2 regions of the Rhodococcus sp. 4CII genome follow, and region 2 is predicted to be linked to the other one. Evidence: riboswitches for the same ligand, from Rfam matches in the RefSeq annotation. Region 2 holds a riboswitch; the other holds the start of a gene.
The links. Region 2 has a riboswitch for thiamine pyrophosphate ahead of thiC (phosphomethylpyrimidine synthase ThiC). Riboswitches for the same ligand answer to the same signal wherever they lie in the genome.
Positions count from the first base shown of each region.

Region 1 (7,567 bases), 610 kb from region 2:
CCGACGCCGCACGTCCCTGATCTCCGACTGCCTGTCGGCCCTGTCCGTCGCGGCCATCCCGGTGATCGCGAACACGACGGGCCTCACCGTCACGGTGATCGCCGTTCTCGCCGCGATCGGCGCCGCGTTCGATCCGGCCGGAATCGCGGCCAGGGAGTCGATGCTGCCCGCCGCCACGAAGTCCGCGGGGTGGTCACTCGACCGGATGAACAGCCTCTACGAGGCCAATTACAACGTGGCGTATCTCGTCGGGCCGGGCATCGGCGGCGTCCTCATCGCCACCGTGGGTGCAGTGAACACGTTGTGGGTCGCCGCCGCCGGGTTCGTACTGTCCGTCGCGACGATCGCGTTCCTCCGTCTCGAGAACGCCGGCAGACCGGACCTTGCCACGCGCCCGACGTCCATCTGGCACGGCACGCTCGAGGGATTGAAGTTCGTGTGGCACAACCGGCTCCTGCGCACGATCGCTCTCGTGGACATGGCGGTCGTCGCGCTGTACATGCCCGTCGAATCGGTGGTGTTCCCGGTGTACTTCACCGAACTCGACAAACCCGCGCAACTCGGTTCCGTCCTGATGGCGCTCAGCATCGGCGGCGTGGTGGGCGCCCTCGCGTACGGACCACTCGCGCCGTACGTGTCGCGCCGGATGCTGATGGTGGTGGCGGTGACGGTGCTGGGCGCGGCGATGGTCGCGATGGCGTTCCTGCCGCCACTGTGGGCGATCCTGGCGCTGGCGCTCCTGCAGGGTCTGGTGTTCGGTCCGGTCGGCCCGATCGCCAACTACGCCATGCAAACTCGCAGTCCGGAGCACATGCGCGGCCGGGTCACAGGGGTCATGACGTCCACCGCGTATGCGGCGGGTCCGCTGGGCTACCTGCTGGCCGGTCCCATCCTCGACAAGTGGGGAATCCAGCCGACGTTCTTCGTGCTGGCGATCCCGGTCCTGATCATCGGGTTGGCGTGCGTCGCGCTGCCCGTGCTGAAGGAGCTGGACGAGAACGTGCCGGTCAGTTGAAGCCCATGACGTCGTTGCCCCACGCGATCCGCATCTCGCGGTCCGGGTCCTGCACGAGGGTGTCCGCGCCGTCGATCAGCAGGGTGGAGCGGTTCTCCTCGTCGTAGGGCGCCCAGTGCTTGGACCCGTCCAGCGCGGCGGGGACACCGTGCCGCGCGAACGCGAGCCACCGGCGCTGGATCCGGCCCGACACCTCGAGTGCCGTCTTCCGGCCGCCGAGCCAGAACGTCGGGTCGATGTTGAGGGTGTCGAAATTGCCGAAGACGTACGGGAGTTCGGTGGCGTGCCCGGCGCCGATGCGCGCGGCCTTGAGCATCGGCGTGGCCTGATCGAACCGGTACATCCAGGTCGGCGAGTGCCTGCTGTGCGCGTCGGCCACCCACAGGGCGGGCATCCGGAACGCGGCGTCGCGGGACATCGCGAGTGCGCCCTTCGGTTTCCCGCGGTCCGGGTACGCCGACAGGATGTCGGCGAGGCGGGCCGCGGGCAGTTCCGGGTGATCGGTCGCGATCGCCCGCAGCATCTCCTGCACCGAATCCGACGTGACCGGCAGCAGAGGCGATTTCATGAACTTGAAGATCGACGACTCGTCCTTGTTGGAACCGATGATGAGCGGGATGCGGTGGGAGAAGCCCTTCTGGAACGCGGCCACCGGGTAGCGCGGCAGGAAGTCGCGATCCACCACCGGCGCCATCGCCAGCGTGCCGGGGATCTTGACGGGGACCTCGTTGACGAGGGTGTCGCTGGCCTCGATGATCGTGCGGTACGGCAGCCGCAGCAGCGTGTCGATCTGCCCCGGCGCCACGTCGAGGATGTCGAGGAACTGCTTCCCGACGGTGGCGGCCCGCTCACCACCGTAGACGGACGTCGCGGGTGGGCTCTGGGCGATCGCGCGGTGGAACAGCCCCTCCGCGCTCGGACACGTCATCAGGGTGGTGATCGACCCGGCCCCGGACGACTCCCCGAACACCGTCACCTCGTCCGGGTCGCCGCCGAACGACCCGATGTTCTCGCGCACCCACTCGAGGGCCGCGACCTGGTCGCGCAGCCCGCAGTTGGTCTCGAACACCCGCCCGGCGGTCGAGAACGACGACAGGTCGAGGAACCCGAGCGCTCCCACCCGGTAGTTGAAGGAGACCAGCACGACGTCGCCGAGGGTGGACAGGACGCGCCCGTTGTAGATGCCCTGCGCCGCGGTTCCCAGGCAGTACGCGCCGCCGTGGATCCACACCATCACCGGCCGCGGGGTGCCGTCCGGTCGCGGCGCCCACACGTTCACCGACAGGCAGTCCTCGTCCATCTCGAGTCCGGCGTCGATCGGGACGGCGGTGCCGTGCCCCTGCGGCGCCATCGGGCCGAAGTCGGCGCAGTCGCGCACACCCTCCCACGGCGCGGGCGGGACCGGCGCGCGGAACCGCAGGTCGCCGACGGGGGCCGCGGCGAACGGGATGCCCTTCCATGCGTAGACGTCGCCCTCGGGGTAGCCGCGCACCTCGCCGTCCCGGGCACGGACGACGAGCGTGTCGCCGGACTTCTCGACATCCACGGACGAATCTCCTCACGCAGCGCGTACCGGGAATCTCAGGCCAAACTACCAACGATGAGCAGGCAGGGCCTTTCCTTCGCGGGCACGGGCGGTGCTAGGGTCGGCTTGTTCTGACACGGGGTGCTCCGCACGGGCGGGGCTGAGAACACACCCGGGAACCTGCTCAGGTAATGCTGACGAAGGGATGTCAACGTTGTGAATAGCTCTGTCCAAGATGCTGCCGGCGCCGGCCAGCACGCCCGATTCACGGACCACTTGTGGGACCGGACGAAGGTGCTGCGCGAAGCGATCGACGAACTCGAGTTTCTGCGCCGCCTCGGTGACGGCACGCTGCCGCTGGACGTGTTCCGCACGTACATCGAGCAGGATTTCCTGTACCTGACCGGCTACGCGAAGGCGCTGTCGCTGGTGGCCGCGCACGCGCCCGGTCCCGTCGAGGCCGGCTTCTGGGCGGGTTCGGCAGCCGAGGCCGCCACCGTCGAGGCAACCCTGCACCAGAATCTGCTGACCAGCGGACGGCTCCCCGCGTCGGACGCGGAGCCTCAGCATTCGCAGGCCTGCCTCGGATACATCTCGTACCTGACCGCCGTGGCGGCCACGGAACCGTACGCCGTGGCCGCGGCCGCGGTGCTGCCCTGCTTCTGGATCTACGCGGACGTGGGACGCCGGCTCGCGGCGAGCGCCCGTGACGTGCTCTCCGCCGACCCGTCGCACCCCTATGCGCAGTGGGTGACCACGTACGACGCGGAGGAGTTCCACGCCGCCGTCGCCCGGGCCCGCGAACTGGTGGACGCCGCCGCCGAGGCCGCGACCGATGCCCAGCGTGAGGAGATGGTGGAGGCGTTCGTGATCGCCAGCCGCTACGAACTCATGTTCTGGGACACCGCACTCAACGAGCAGGAATGGCCGGCGTCGTGACACTCTTCTCTCGCACCAAGCGCGCTGCGACCGCAGCCGTCATCCTGGTCTCCGCCCTGTCGATGCTCACCGGCTGCGCGGGTGACTCGCAGTCGGACGACACCATCCGGTTCGCACTCGACTGGACCCCGAACACCAACCACACCGGTCTGTTCGTCGCGCAGCAGCAGGGCTATTTCGCGGACGCCGGACTCGACGTGCAGATACTGCCGTACAACGACACCTCCCCCGACACCCTGGTCGATGCCGGAAACGCGGAGTTCGGGGTGAGCTTCCAGAGTTCCGCGACGTTCTCGAAGGCCGCGGGCGCGCAGACCACGTCGGTCCTGGCCCCACTGCAACACTGGGCGACGGGCATCGCGGTGAAGGCGGATCGCGCCGACATCACCCGCCCCCGGGATCTTGACGGCAAGATCTACGCCGGTTTCGCGGACCCGGACGGCGAGGAGACGCTGAAGCAGATCATCCGGAACGACGGCGGCAAGGGCGAATTCACCACCGTCACGCTGGGCACGTCGGCGTACGAGGCCGTCTACTCCGGCACCGCCGACTTCACCGTGTCGTTCTTCGGCTGGGAAGGAATCGAGGCCGAGCACCAGGGCACGCCGATGCGCTACTTCCACTACACCGACTACGGCTTCCCCGACGCGTACGCGCTGATCATCGAGGGCAACGAACAGTGGATGGCCGACCATCCCGAGCAGGCCCGCAAGTTCGTCCAGGCCCTGCAGCGCGGCTACCAGTTCGCCGCCGACCAGCCGGATCAGGCGGCGCAGATCCTGATCGACGCCAACCCCGGCGCGTTTCCGGACGAACCCCTCGTCAAGGAGAGCCAGCAGATGTTGTCGTCCGAATACATGAAGGACAGTGCCGGCAAGGTCGGAACCCAGACGGCCGAGAAGTGGGCGGGATACTCCGGTTTCCTGTTCCAGCACGGCCTGCTCACCGGCCCCGACGGGGCACCGCTGACCACGGAACCCGACTGGTCGACGTATTTCACCAATGAGTACCTCGCTCAGCCCTGACACCAGTCTCGGCACTCCGGCCCCGGGCACGTCCTCGCTGCTGCGACGGACGGTGCCCGCGGTCGTGGTCCTGGCACTGCTGCTCGTCGCCTGGCAGGTGTACGTGACGGTCAGCGGTATTCGGCCGCAGGTGCTGCCCTCGCCGCTGCGCGTCGTCCAACAGGGTTGGCGGGCGCGCGACGCCATCTCCGGTCACGCTTCCGCGACGCTGCAGGTGACACTGATCGGTTTCGCAGTGTCCCTGCTCTGCGCCTGGGCGCTCGCCGTGCTCGTGGACTTCTCGCCGTGGCTGCGACGCGCATTCGTTCCGCTGTTCGTCGTGTCGCAGACGTTGCCGATCATCGCGATCGCGCCGCTGATGATCATCTGGTTCGGTTTCGGTCTCCTGCCGAAAATACTCGTGATCGCACTCGCCACGTTCTTCCCGATGACGATCGGCCTGATCGAGGGTTTCGCCGCGGCCGACCGGGAGGCCGGGGCGCTGCTGCGCAGCATGGGCGCCTCGCGGTGGCAGGAATTCCGATACGTTCGGCTCCCGTCGGCGATCCCCCGGTTCTTCACCGCCTTGCGGATCGGCATCACGTATGCCGTGGTGGGTGCCGTGTTCGCCGAATATGTCGGCGCCACGTCCGGTCTCGGCATCTATATGGCGACGCAGAAGAACTCCTTCCGCACCGATCTCGTGCTGGCCGCCGTCCTCGTGACCGCCGTGATCAGCCTCAGTCTGTACCTGCTCACGTTCGCGGTCGAACGCGTCGTCGCCCCCTGGATCAAGAACGAGAGGGCCCGGCATGAGTGAGACCGCACGCGTCGCACTGTCCGGTCTCACCAAGGGATTCCCGGTCCGCGGCGGCATCCGGCCCGTTCTCGACGACATCACGTTCACCGTCGAACCCGGCGAGTTCGTGTCGGTGATCGGCCCCAGCGGGTGTGGGAAGAGCACCGCGTTCGCCATGCTCGCCGGTCTCGACCGACCGGACTCCGGCACCGTCACCATCGGCGGCGAACCCGTCCGCCCCGCCGGCAGCGTCCCCTCGAAGTGCGCGTACATGCCGCAGAAGGACCTCCTGTTCCCGTGGCGCAGCGTCCTCGACAACACCACCCTCGGCCTCGAGGTACAGGGGGTATCCCGCAAGGAGGCGCGGGACAAGGCACGCGAATTGTTCTCAGTGTTCGGTCTCGGCGGGTTCGAGGACGCCCGCCCCAGCCAGCTGTCCGGCGGGATGCGGCAACGCGCCGCGATGCTCCGCACCGTCGTCCAGGACCGTCCGGTGCTGCTGCTCGACGAACCGTTCGGCGCCCTGGATTCGTTGACCCGCACCGAGATGCAGACCTGGTTGCAGGACGTCTGGCAACGCTACCGGTGGACCGTGCTGATGATCACCCACGACATCCGGGAGGCCGTCTATCTCTCGGACCGGGTGGTCGTGCTGTCGGCGCGCCCCGCCACCGTGCGGCGCGAGGTGACCGTGGGCCTGCCCCGCCCCCGCGAACTGTCGATGATGACCTCGCCCGAATTCGCGGACGTCGAACACGAACTGCTGGGGGTCCTCCACGAGGAGTCGCGGCGGGCGCTCGTCGAGCAGGAGTCGGGCAGACGCTGAAACCTGCGGCGGCTCAGAGCAATGCGGCCTCGAGTTCGCCGAGCGCCATCTCCAGGTAGAACAGGATCCGTTGCAGGCTCGGCACCGAGCGGCGGCACCCGATGACACCGAAATCGAGGTTGTCGCCGTTGGTGGTGAGCGTGATGTTGAGGGCCTGCCCGTCCAGCACCACCGACGTCGGGTAGATGCCGTCGAGCCGGGACCCGTTCCAGTACATGGTCTCCCGAGGTCCTGGCACGTTGGAGATGATCACGTTGAACGGCGGCGGCGTGAACCGCACGAATCCCGGCACCGGCGTCAAGGCGATCGGCGACATGTTGATCGCGGACCACGCCAGCGCCTGCATCGAGGTGAGGCTGCCGAACAGTTCCTTCCCCTGGGTCATCGACGCGGAGATCGCGGTCAGCCGGTCAACCGGGTCGTCTACATCCGTCGCCAGGTTGCACAACGTGACGCCCACCGCGTTGCCGCCGGCGTCGACCTTCTGCTCGTCGCGCAGCGACACCGGAACCATCGCGATCAGCGGCTCGTCCGGCAGCGCATTCTGCTCGTCCAGGTACCCCCGCAGCGCGCCGGCGCACATGGCCATCACCACGTCGTTGACGCTGACGCCGGCGGCCTTCCGGACCGCGTGTACCCGCTCGAGCGGCCACGACTGCGCGGCGAACCGGCGCGCCCCGCCGATCGGGACGTTGAACATGGTGCGGGGCGCCTCGTACGGGAACCTCATGTCGTGTTGCCCCATCACGGTGCGGGCGATGCGCAGCGACGCCGGCGCGAGACCGGCCACGTCCTCGACCGTGCGACGGACACCGTTCACCACCGACCAGACGTCGGGAACGGAACCGTTGGTGGAGCCTCGGCGCGGCAGATCCCACGGCGGCGGGGCGTCGCGCACGTCGGGGTCGGTCGACAGCGTCCGCATCAGCAGCCGCAGCCCGGAGACCCCGTCCATCAGCGAGTGATGCAGTTTGGTGTAGATGGCGAACCGGCCGTCGTCGAGCCCCTCGATCAGGTACATCTCCCACAACGGACGGTGGCGGTCCAGCAGCGTGCTGTGCAACCGGGACGTGAGCGTGAGCAATTCCCGGATCCGGTACGGGGAGGGGAGAGCCGAATGACGCACGTGGTATTCGAGATCGACGTCCGACTCGTCCGCCCACCACACGTTCCCGAGACTCCCGACGGGGCCCGCCGGCTTCTTGCGAAACGTGGCGTCGACGTCGGTGTGTTTCAGCAGGGTTTCGTGCATCGACTTCACGTAGCCGGGGCCCGCGCCCTCCGGCGGTGTGAACAACTCGAGCGATCCCACGTGCATCGGATGCTCTCGCGACTCGGCCAGCAGGAATATCGAATCGGTAACCGGCATGAGCCCCACCTGGACGTTCACCCCCACTCGGTCACTATCCCATTACGACTTCCGTCTGGATGCTACGTCGGGCGTAGCGTCCGTGCGACC
Region 1 is NZ_JACCFE010000002.1:6,019,564-6,027,130, reverse strand. It holds gene H0B43_RS28635 (MFS transporter) at 1-1,015, shown strand, start outside; gene H0B43_RS28630 (carboxylesterase/lipase family protein) at 1,008-2,561, opposite strand; TPP riboswitch at 2,668-2,763, shown strand; gene H0B43_RS28625 (TenA family protein) at 2,757-3,479, shown strand; gene H0B43_RS28620 (ABC transporter substrate-binding protein) at 3,464-4,504, shown strand; gene H0B43_RS28615 (ABC transporter permease) at 4,482-5,303, shown strand; gene H0B43_RS28610 (ABC transporter ATP-binding protein) at 5,296-6,108, shown strand; gene H0B43_RS28605 (wax ester/triacylglycerol synthase family O-acyltransferase) at 6,122-7,477, opposite strand.
Region 1: another riboswitch for thiamine pyrophosphate. It lies ahead of H0B43_RS28625 (TenA family protein); the one in region 2 lies ahead of thiC (phosphomethylpyrimidine synthase ThiC).

Region 2 (7,567 bases):
CTCGGGTCGGAGGCGTACGTGAACGGCCTCAGCGACGAGCAGCGGAACGACATCGCGCTGTACCTGAACTTCGACATGCTCGGCTCCGAGAACGCCGGCTACCTGGCCTACGACGGCGACAACTCCGACAACGTCGGCGAGGGGCCCGGACCCGAGGGCTCCGCGGGCATCGAGCGCACGTTCGTCGAGTACCTCCAGCGCAACGGTGTCGCCGCGGACGGCACGGACTTCGACGGCCGGTCCGACTACGGGCCGTTCATCGAGCACCAGATCCCGTCGGGGGGCGTGTTCAGCGGCGCCGACGAGACGAAGACACCCGAGCAGGCGCAGAAGTGGGGCGGCACCCCGGGGGTGACGTACGACGAGAACTATCACAGCGCGACCGATACCCTCGAGAACGTGAACCGGGCCGCGCTCGCCAAGAATGCCGCCGCGGTCGCGTATGCCGTCGGGGTCTACGCGGAGTCGCTCGCCGGCCCGAACGGCGTCCCCGCCGGCGCGGACCGGGAGAAGGCGCGGGCCGCGGAGTGATATCCGATTCGTCACGGTTGATGCATGTGACGCTGGGTTACTCTTACTGTCGTGAGTGACGACCCGGCCGACGAGAATGCTGCCGAGTTCGACGCTGCGCCCACACCGAAACGCGGCGACAAGATTCTGGGCTGGGTGGGGTCGGTGAACCGGCAACCGCAGCTGATCGAGGGGCTGCGGAAGGTCCGTCGGGCGATGCCCGGCGATCCCGCGTTCGGTGACCCCCTGTCGACGGCGGGACCCGGCAGCGCACGCGCCATCGCGCGCGTCGCGGACCGCTTCCTCGACCACCAGCCCGGCGCGTCCCGCGAGATGAGTCTGGGCGCGCTGCAGGTGTGGCAGGCCCTGCTCGAACGCACCGGCCGCGGTCGTGGAACGCGCGAGGTGACCATCGTGTTCACCGACCTGGTCGGGTTCTCTACCTGGTCGCTGCCGGCCGGCGACAGCGCCACCCTCGCCCTGCTGCGCGGCGTCGCCCGGGCCGTCGAGACGCCGATCGTCGATCGGGGCGGGCATGTGGTGAAACGACTGGGGGACGGCGTGATGGCCGTCTTCTCCAGTCCGGACCGCGCGATCGACGCCGTCTTCGCGGCGCAGGAGGCGCTCGCCGGGGTGGAGGTGGACGGCTACCACCCCCGCATGCGCGTCGGTATCCACACCGGTGTGCCCCGGCAGATCGGCGGCGACTGGCTGGGGGTGGACGTGACGATCGCGGCCCGTATGATGGAACTGGGCGGCGACGGCAACGTGATGGCGTCGTCCGCCACGCTGTCGAGTCTGCAGCCGGGCACCCTCGAGGAACTCGGTGTCGGCGTCAAACCCTGGCGCCGCGCGTTCTTCGCCCCCGCACCCAGTGGGGTGCCATCCGACCTCGGGATCTGGCGGCTGCGGCTCCGCCGCCCGTGAGTACTTCTCAACCGCCGGACGTTAACAATTACTCACGAGCGACGAAGTCGCCACAGGGGGGAGACGGGGCCGTGACCGGCGCCCAGGTCGTAGGACGCCTCCAGGCACTTGGTGACCCACTCCTTGCCGAACGCCACCGCATCGGGCACCGACCATCCGTGGGCGAGTGCGCTCGCGATGGCGGCGGCGAGGGTGTCGCCGCCGCCGTGGTCGTTGCCCGTGTCGATGCGGGGACTGCTGAACTCGAGAAAGGTATCGCCGTCGAACAGTAGATCGGTGCTCGACGCCGATGTCCGGAGATGCCCGCCCTTCACGATCGACCACTGCGCCCCCAGTGCATGCAGCGCCTCCGCTGCCCGCCGCGCCGTCGCGTCGTCCACGACGTCGATGCCGGTGATCAACCGGATCTCGTCGAGGTTCGGCGTCACGACCGTGGCGATCGGGATCAGCGTGTTCCGCACGGCGTCCAGTGCCTCGGCGTGCAGGAGCGGATCTCCGTGCATAGACGCGCACACCGGGTCGACGACCAGCGGGACCGGTTGGTCGCGCCCGATCCCGACCTCGGTGCACACGGCGGCGACGGCCTCGATGATCGCCGTCGACGCCAGCATGCCCGTCTTCGCTGCCCCGACCCCGATGTCGTCGACGACGCACCGCACCTGCGCGGCCACCGTCTCCGGCGGAATCTCGTGGAAACCGCTGACGCCCACCGAGTTCTGCACCGTCACCGCAGCGACCGCGACGCACGCGTGGACGCCGCACAGGGCCATCGTCCGCGAGTCCGCCTGGATTCCGGCGCCACCACCGGAATCGGTGCCGGCGATGGTGAGGACGCGGACGGGGGTCTGGCCGTCGGGGGTCAGGGGCAGCAGCTTCACGACAGGGACCTTACCGATTCTCGGAGGTGACGGATTCGACGGGCAGATACACGCGTCCACCTGCGTCGACGAACTCGCTCGACTTCTCGGCCATGCCCGCCTCGATGGCCTCGATCGTATCGAGCCCGTGTTGCTGCGCGTACTCGCGCACATCGGCGGAGATCCGCATCGAGCAGAATTTCGGACCGCACATCGAACAGAAATGCGCGCTCTTCGCCGGCTCCGCGGGCAGGGTTTCGTCGTGGAACTCGCGCGCGGTGTCCGGATCGAGGGACAGCGCGAACTGGTCGTGCCAGCGGAACTCGAACCGGGCCTTGGACAGCGCGTCGTCCCGCTCCTGGGCGCGCGGATGCTGCTTCGCCAGGTCCGCGGCGTGGGCCGCGATCTTGTACGTGATGACGCCGATCTTGACGTCGTCGCGGTTCGGCAGTCCCAGGTGCTCCTTCGGGGTGACGTAACAGAGCATTGCGGTGCCGGCCTGCGCGATCATCGCCGCGCCGATCGCGGACGTGATGTGGTCGTACGCCGGCGCGATGTCGGTGGCGAGCGGTCCGAGCGTGTAGAACGGCGCCTCCTCGCACAGTTCTTCCTCGAGCCGCACGTTCTCGACGATCTTGTGCATCGGCACGTGTCCGGGTCCTTCGATCATCACCTGCACGCCATGTGATTTCGCGATCTTCGTCAGTTCGCCGAGAGTGCGGAGTTCGGCGAACTGAGCGTCGTCGTTGGCGTCGGCGATGGAACCGGGGCGCAGTCCGTCGCCGAGGGAGAACGTGACGTCGTAGCGGTGCAGGATCTCACACAATTCGTCGAAATGGGTGTACAGGAACGATTCCCGATGATGGGCCAGGCACCAGGCCGCCATGATCGAGCCACCGCGCGAGACGATGCCGGTCACGCGTTTCGCGGTGAGCGGGATGTAGCGGAGCAGGACTCCGGCGTGGACCGTCATGTAGTCGACACCCTGCTCGCACTGCTCGATCACGGTGTCGCGGTACATCTCCCACGTGAGCGCGGTGGGGTCTCCGTTCACCTTCTCGAGCGCCTGATAGATCGGCACCGTGCCGACCGGCACGGGCGAGTTGCGCAGGATCCACTCCCGGGTCTCGTGAATGTTCTTGCCGGTGGACAGGTCCATGATCGTGTCGGCGCCCCACCGGGTCGCCCACACCATCTTCTCGACCTCCTCCGCGATCGACGACGTCACCGCGCTGTTGCCGATGTTCGCGTTGATCTTGACCGCGAAGGCCTTCCCGATGACCATCGGCTCGAGTTCGGGGTGCCTGCGGTTGGCCGGGATCACGGCCCTACCCGCGGCCACCTCGGCGCGCACCGTCTCCGGTGAAACACCCTCGCGTGCAGCGCAATACCGCATTTCCGGGGTGACGGTGCCGGCTCGGGCCGCGTCGACCTGAGTGCCCTCCCGGTCGGCGATCCACGGCGCGCGCAGATGCGGCAGTCCCGCCTCCAGGTCGATGGTGGCGTCCGCGTCGGTGTACGGACCCGACGTGTCGTAGACGTCGAGGTGTTCACCGTTGGTGAGGTGCACACGGCGCACCGGCACCCGGACGTCGTCGCCCGACGGCAGGTAGTGCTTGGTGCTGCCCTCGATCGGCCCAGTGGTGACGGACGTGGCTGTAGATACAGTTTTGCTCATCGATGATGCTCCCTACGCCGGCATTACCCGGACAGGTTCGACGGTCGACGGCCCTAGCCGTCCTCTCAGCCCGCTGGTGCGAGCCCCCGTGGATGTGTAGTTGTCCCGGAGACTGTAACCGAGATCTCTGCGGGCACACATTCGGGGGAAACTTGGACAGCGCTTCCGACCATCGGTATAAAGGGTGATGAACATCACATTTCGATTACGACACATACCCCCAGGAGATAGCCATGCTGACGGACGCGCAGGTTGTGGACGTGATCGACAATGCCGATCAGAACCGGTTCGAACTCCGGCTGAGCGGTGATCTGGTCGGGATTCTCGGGTATTTCGACCTCGCGGAGACGCCGCCCGGAGCGGGGGCGGCCGCAGCCCGGCCGCCGGGTTCGAAGGGTAAGGGGCGGCAGGCGCCGGTGGTCTCGTTCATGCACACGGTGATCGTGGAGGATTTCGGTCACCGTGGGCTGGCCGCGCTCATGGTGGGCCGCTCGCTCGATCTCGCCCGGGGGTACGGATGGAAGATTCGGCCCGTGTGCACGTACGTGCAGCGCTTCGTGTCGGCGCATCCCGAATACCGCGACCTCATCGTCCCGGTGGAGCGCTGACCGTGCGCGCGCCGTGAAGCGGCAACCCGACTACAACGAAACGGTTCCGGGACCGGCGATTCGGCTGATGACGACGTCATCTTGCTGATTCCATGAGTGGCATGAATCACATTTCGAACGGTTCCGCGTCGCCGAGTTACGTCGCGGCCACCGACGCCCGCGTGCTCGACAACCCCGCCCACGAACGATTCGATCTGTGGCTGGGTGACGAGTTGGTCGGCATTCTCGGCTACCGGGACGGCGACGACATCCCCGGTTGCACGTCCGAACCGGGCGAGGTGGTCGCGTTCATGCATACCGTCGTCAAAGAAGATTTCGGTGGCCGCGGGCTGGCCGCGATCTTAGTGGCCGAGGCTCTGGGCTGGGCGCGCAATCGTGGCTGGAGAGTGCGTCCCATCTGCACATACGTCCAGCGCTACCTGGCATCGAATCCGGAGCATCTGGACATTCTGGCGGTCGAGTAGAACTTCTGTGAGAGCACTGCTCTTGATTTCTGCGACGTCGCTGTGAATACTGCTCTGTATAGAGAGCAGTGCTCACATTCGAAGGAGTCGTCATGACCGTGTCGGATAGGATCGGAAATCGGACCTCCGGAGTGTTGTTTGCGCTCACCGGTGTCCTGTTCGTCGTCTACCCCGCGGTGCGCCCCTATGCCCCGAACGGGGCCCCGGACGGCCCCGCCGAGTTCGCCTCCCCGTGGTGGCTCGTCGCGCACCTCTCCGCCGTCGGTGGGTTCATCGCGTTCGGGCTTGCGCTCGTCGCGCTCGGCAGCATCCTGAAGCGGACACCCGGCGCGCGGGCCGCGATGGTCGCTGTTGTCGCGTCGTGGGTCGGGATCGGGCTGACGCTGCCGTACTACGGGGCGGAGACGTTCGCGCTGCACGCCCTCGGCGGCAGCGGACTGGACGAGGACGCAGTCGCCACCCTCGCCGAGAGCGTGCGAATGGGCTCGGCGCAGGCGATTCTCTTCGCGGCAGGACTGCTACTTCTCGCGGTCGGCGCGGTCGCGGCAGCCGTGGCCATCGCCCGATCCGGACTGTTCGCCCGATGGACGGGAATCCCGATGGCGCTGGGATTCGCGTTGTTCATTCCGCAGTTCTACGCCGACGCCCCACTGCGCATCGCGCATGGAATGCTCATCGGGATCGGTTGCGCGGTGGTGGCTCTCGGCGTGCTGCGGTCTCAGTCGCCGAGGTCGACGATGACCGGAGCGTGATCGCTGGCACCCTTGCCCTTGCGCTCGTTCCGGTCGATCTCGGCCTTGTCGACCCGGCCCGCGAGGGCAGGCGAGCCGAGCACGAAGTCGATGCGCATGCCCTGCTTCTTCGGGAACCGCAACTGGGTGTAATCCCAGTACGTGTAGACACCGGGACCCGGGGTGTGGGGCCGGACGACGTCGGCGAAACCCGACTCGACGAACGCGTGGAAGGCGTCCCGCTCGGCGGCGGACGTGTGGGTCTTGCCCTCGAACAGCGCGGGATCCCAGACGTCCTCGTCGGTGGGGGCTACGTTCCAGTCGCCGACCAGCGCGATCTGTGCGTCCGGGTTCTGCTCCAGCCACCCGACCGCGTCGGTGTGCAGCTTCGCGAGCCAGTCGAGCTTGTACGTGTAGTGCGGATCGGCGAGCTCGCGGCCGTTGGGAACATACAGGCTCCAGATGCGGACCCCGTTGCAGGTGGCGCCGATGGCGCGGGCTTCCTGCGCGGGCGCGACCTCCGGGTCCTTGTGGAACCCGGGCTGATCTTCGAACCCGATCTGCACATCGTCGAGGCCGACGCGGGACGCGATGGCGACACCGTTCCACTGGCTGAGTCCCACGTGCGCCACCTCGTAACCGAGTTCGCGGAAACGCTCGTACGGGAACTGCTCGTCCTTGCACTTGGTTTCCTGCATCGCGAGAACGTCGACGTCGGTCCGCTGGAGCCAGTCCAGGATCCGGTCGGTACGGGCACGAACAGAGTTCACGTTCCAGGTTGCGATGCGCACGGCAGCCACCCTAGCGGCAGTCGCCGACAGATCCTCAGGCGCCGTATTCCGTGGCGTAGCGGTACCGGTGGTGTGCGGTGAAGCCGAGGTTGCGGTACATCGCCTGCGCGCCCTCGTTCTCGACGGCCACCTGCAGGCACGCGTGGGTCGCGCCGTGCTCGCGCCCCCAGTTGATCATGTCGCCGCAGATGAGACTGCCGATCCCGTGGCGACGGTGGTCGGCAGCCACCTCGACCGCGGTGAGCCCGACCCACCGGCGCTCGTCCGGGGCGGACGTGACGGAGCCTCGTGCAACGGCGAGCAGCGTCGAATCGGCGGCACCGATCCGGCCGAACCCGAGGATGCCGCCGCGGACGGCGTCGAGCACGTCCACCGCGAAGTCGGGCAGCGCGGACCCGCGGTAGCGGTACAGCGCGAGCCAGTCCGGATCCGGGTGATCGGCGACGGTCGTGGTGCGCGGGCCCTCGGGCAGCGCCAGGTTGTCGACGTCGGCCGCCATCACGACCACCTCGTCGCTGACGTTCCAGCCGAGCGGCACTTCGCCGAGGCGGTCGGGGATCAGCAATCGCAACGGGCGGTCGCGCTCGGCGTACCACTCGCGGAGCCGGGCGAGGGTGCTGCCGGGGGAGGAGTCGTTCAGGCTCCCGACGGTCCCGCGATCGCCGAGCGGGGCCGCCGAGTTGGCGCGTCCGGTGAAGCCGTGACCGTACCGGGCGAGCCACCCGTCGATCCACGTGTGTTCGATCCCGGGCCAGCCGTCGGCGGAGGCCAGTTCGAGGGAACGGATCTCGCTCGCGCGTATCGGTCGCGCGGGAACGGCCTTGAGCGCAACCACCCGGTCCGGTTCGACCTCGATCAGGGAGTTGTCGGCCACGCGGACGACGACGAGCGGCTCGACGCTCTCCAGGGTCCCGATGACGTCGGTCATCGGGTGGCTGGAACCGGGTGGCAGCGCGTACCGCAGCACCACCCGGCTTCCGAGCGGAATGTCAGTCGTCATG
Region 2 is NZ_JACCFE010000002.1:5,410,070-5,417,636, forward strand. It holds gene H0B43_RS25715 (M20/M25/M40 family metallo-hydrolase) at 1-531, shown strand, start outside; gene H0B43_RS25720 (adenylate/guanylate cyclase domain-containing protein) at 583-1,437, shown strand; gene thiD (bifunctional hydroxymethylpyrimidine kinase/phosphomethylpyrimidine kinase) at 1,470-2,315, opposite strand; gene thiC (phosphomethylpyrimidine synthase ThiC) at 2,326-3,972, opposite strand; TPP riboswitch at 3,965-4,072, opposite strand; gene H0B43_RS25735 (GNAT family N-acetyltransferase) at 4,206-4,580, shown strand; gene H0B43_RS25740 (GNAT family N-acetyltransferase) at 4,682-5,044, shown strand; gene H0B43_RS25745 (hypothetical protein) at 5,137-5,796, shown strand; gene H0B43_RS25750 (exodeoxyribonuclease III) at 5,763-6,566, opposite strand; gene H0B43_RS25755 (N-acetyltransferase) at 6,601-7,566, opposite strand; gene H0B43_RS25760 (peptide deformylase) at 7,556-7,567, opposite strand, start outside.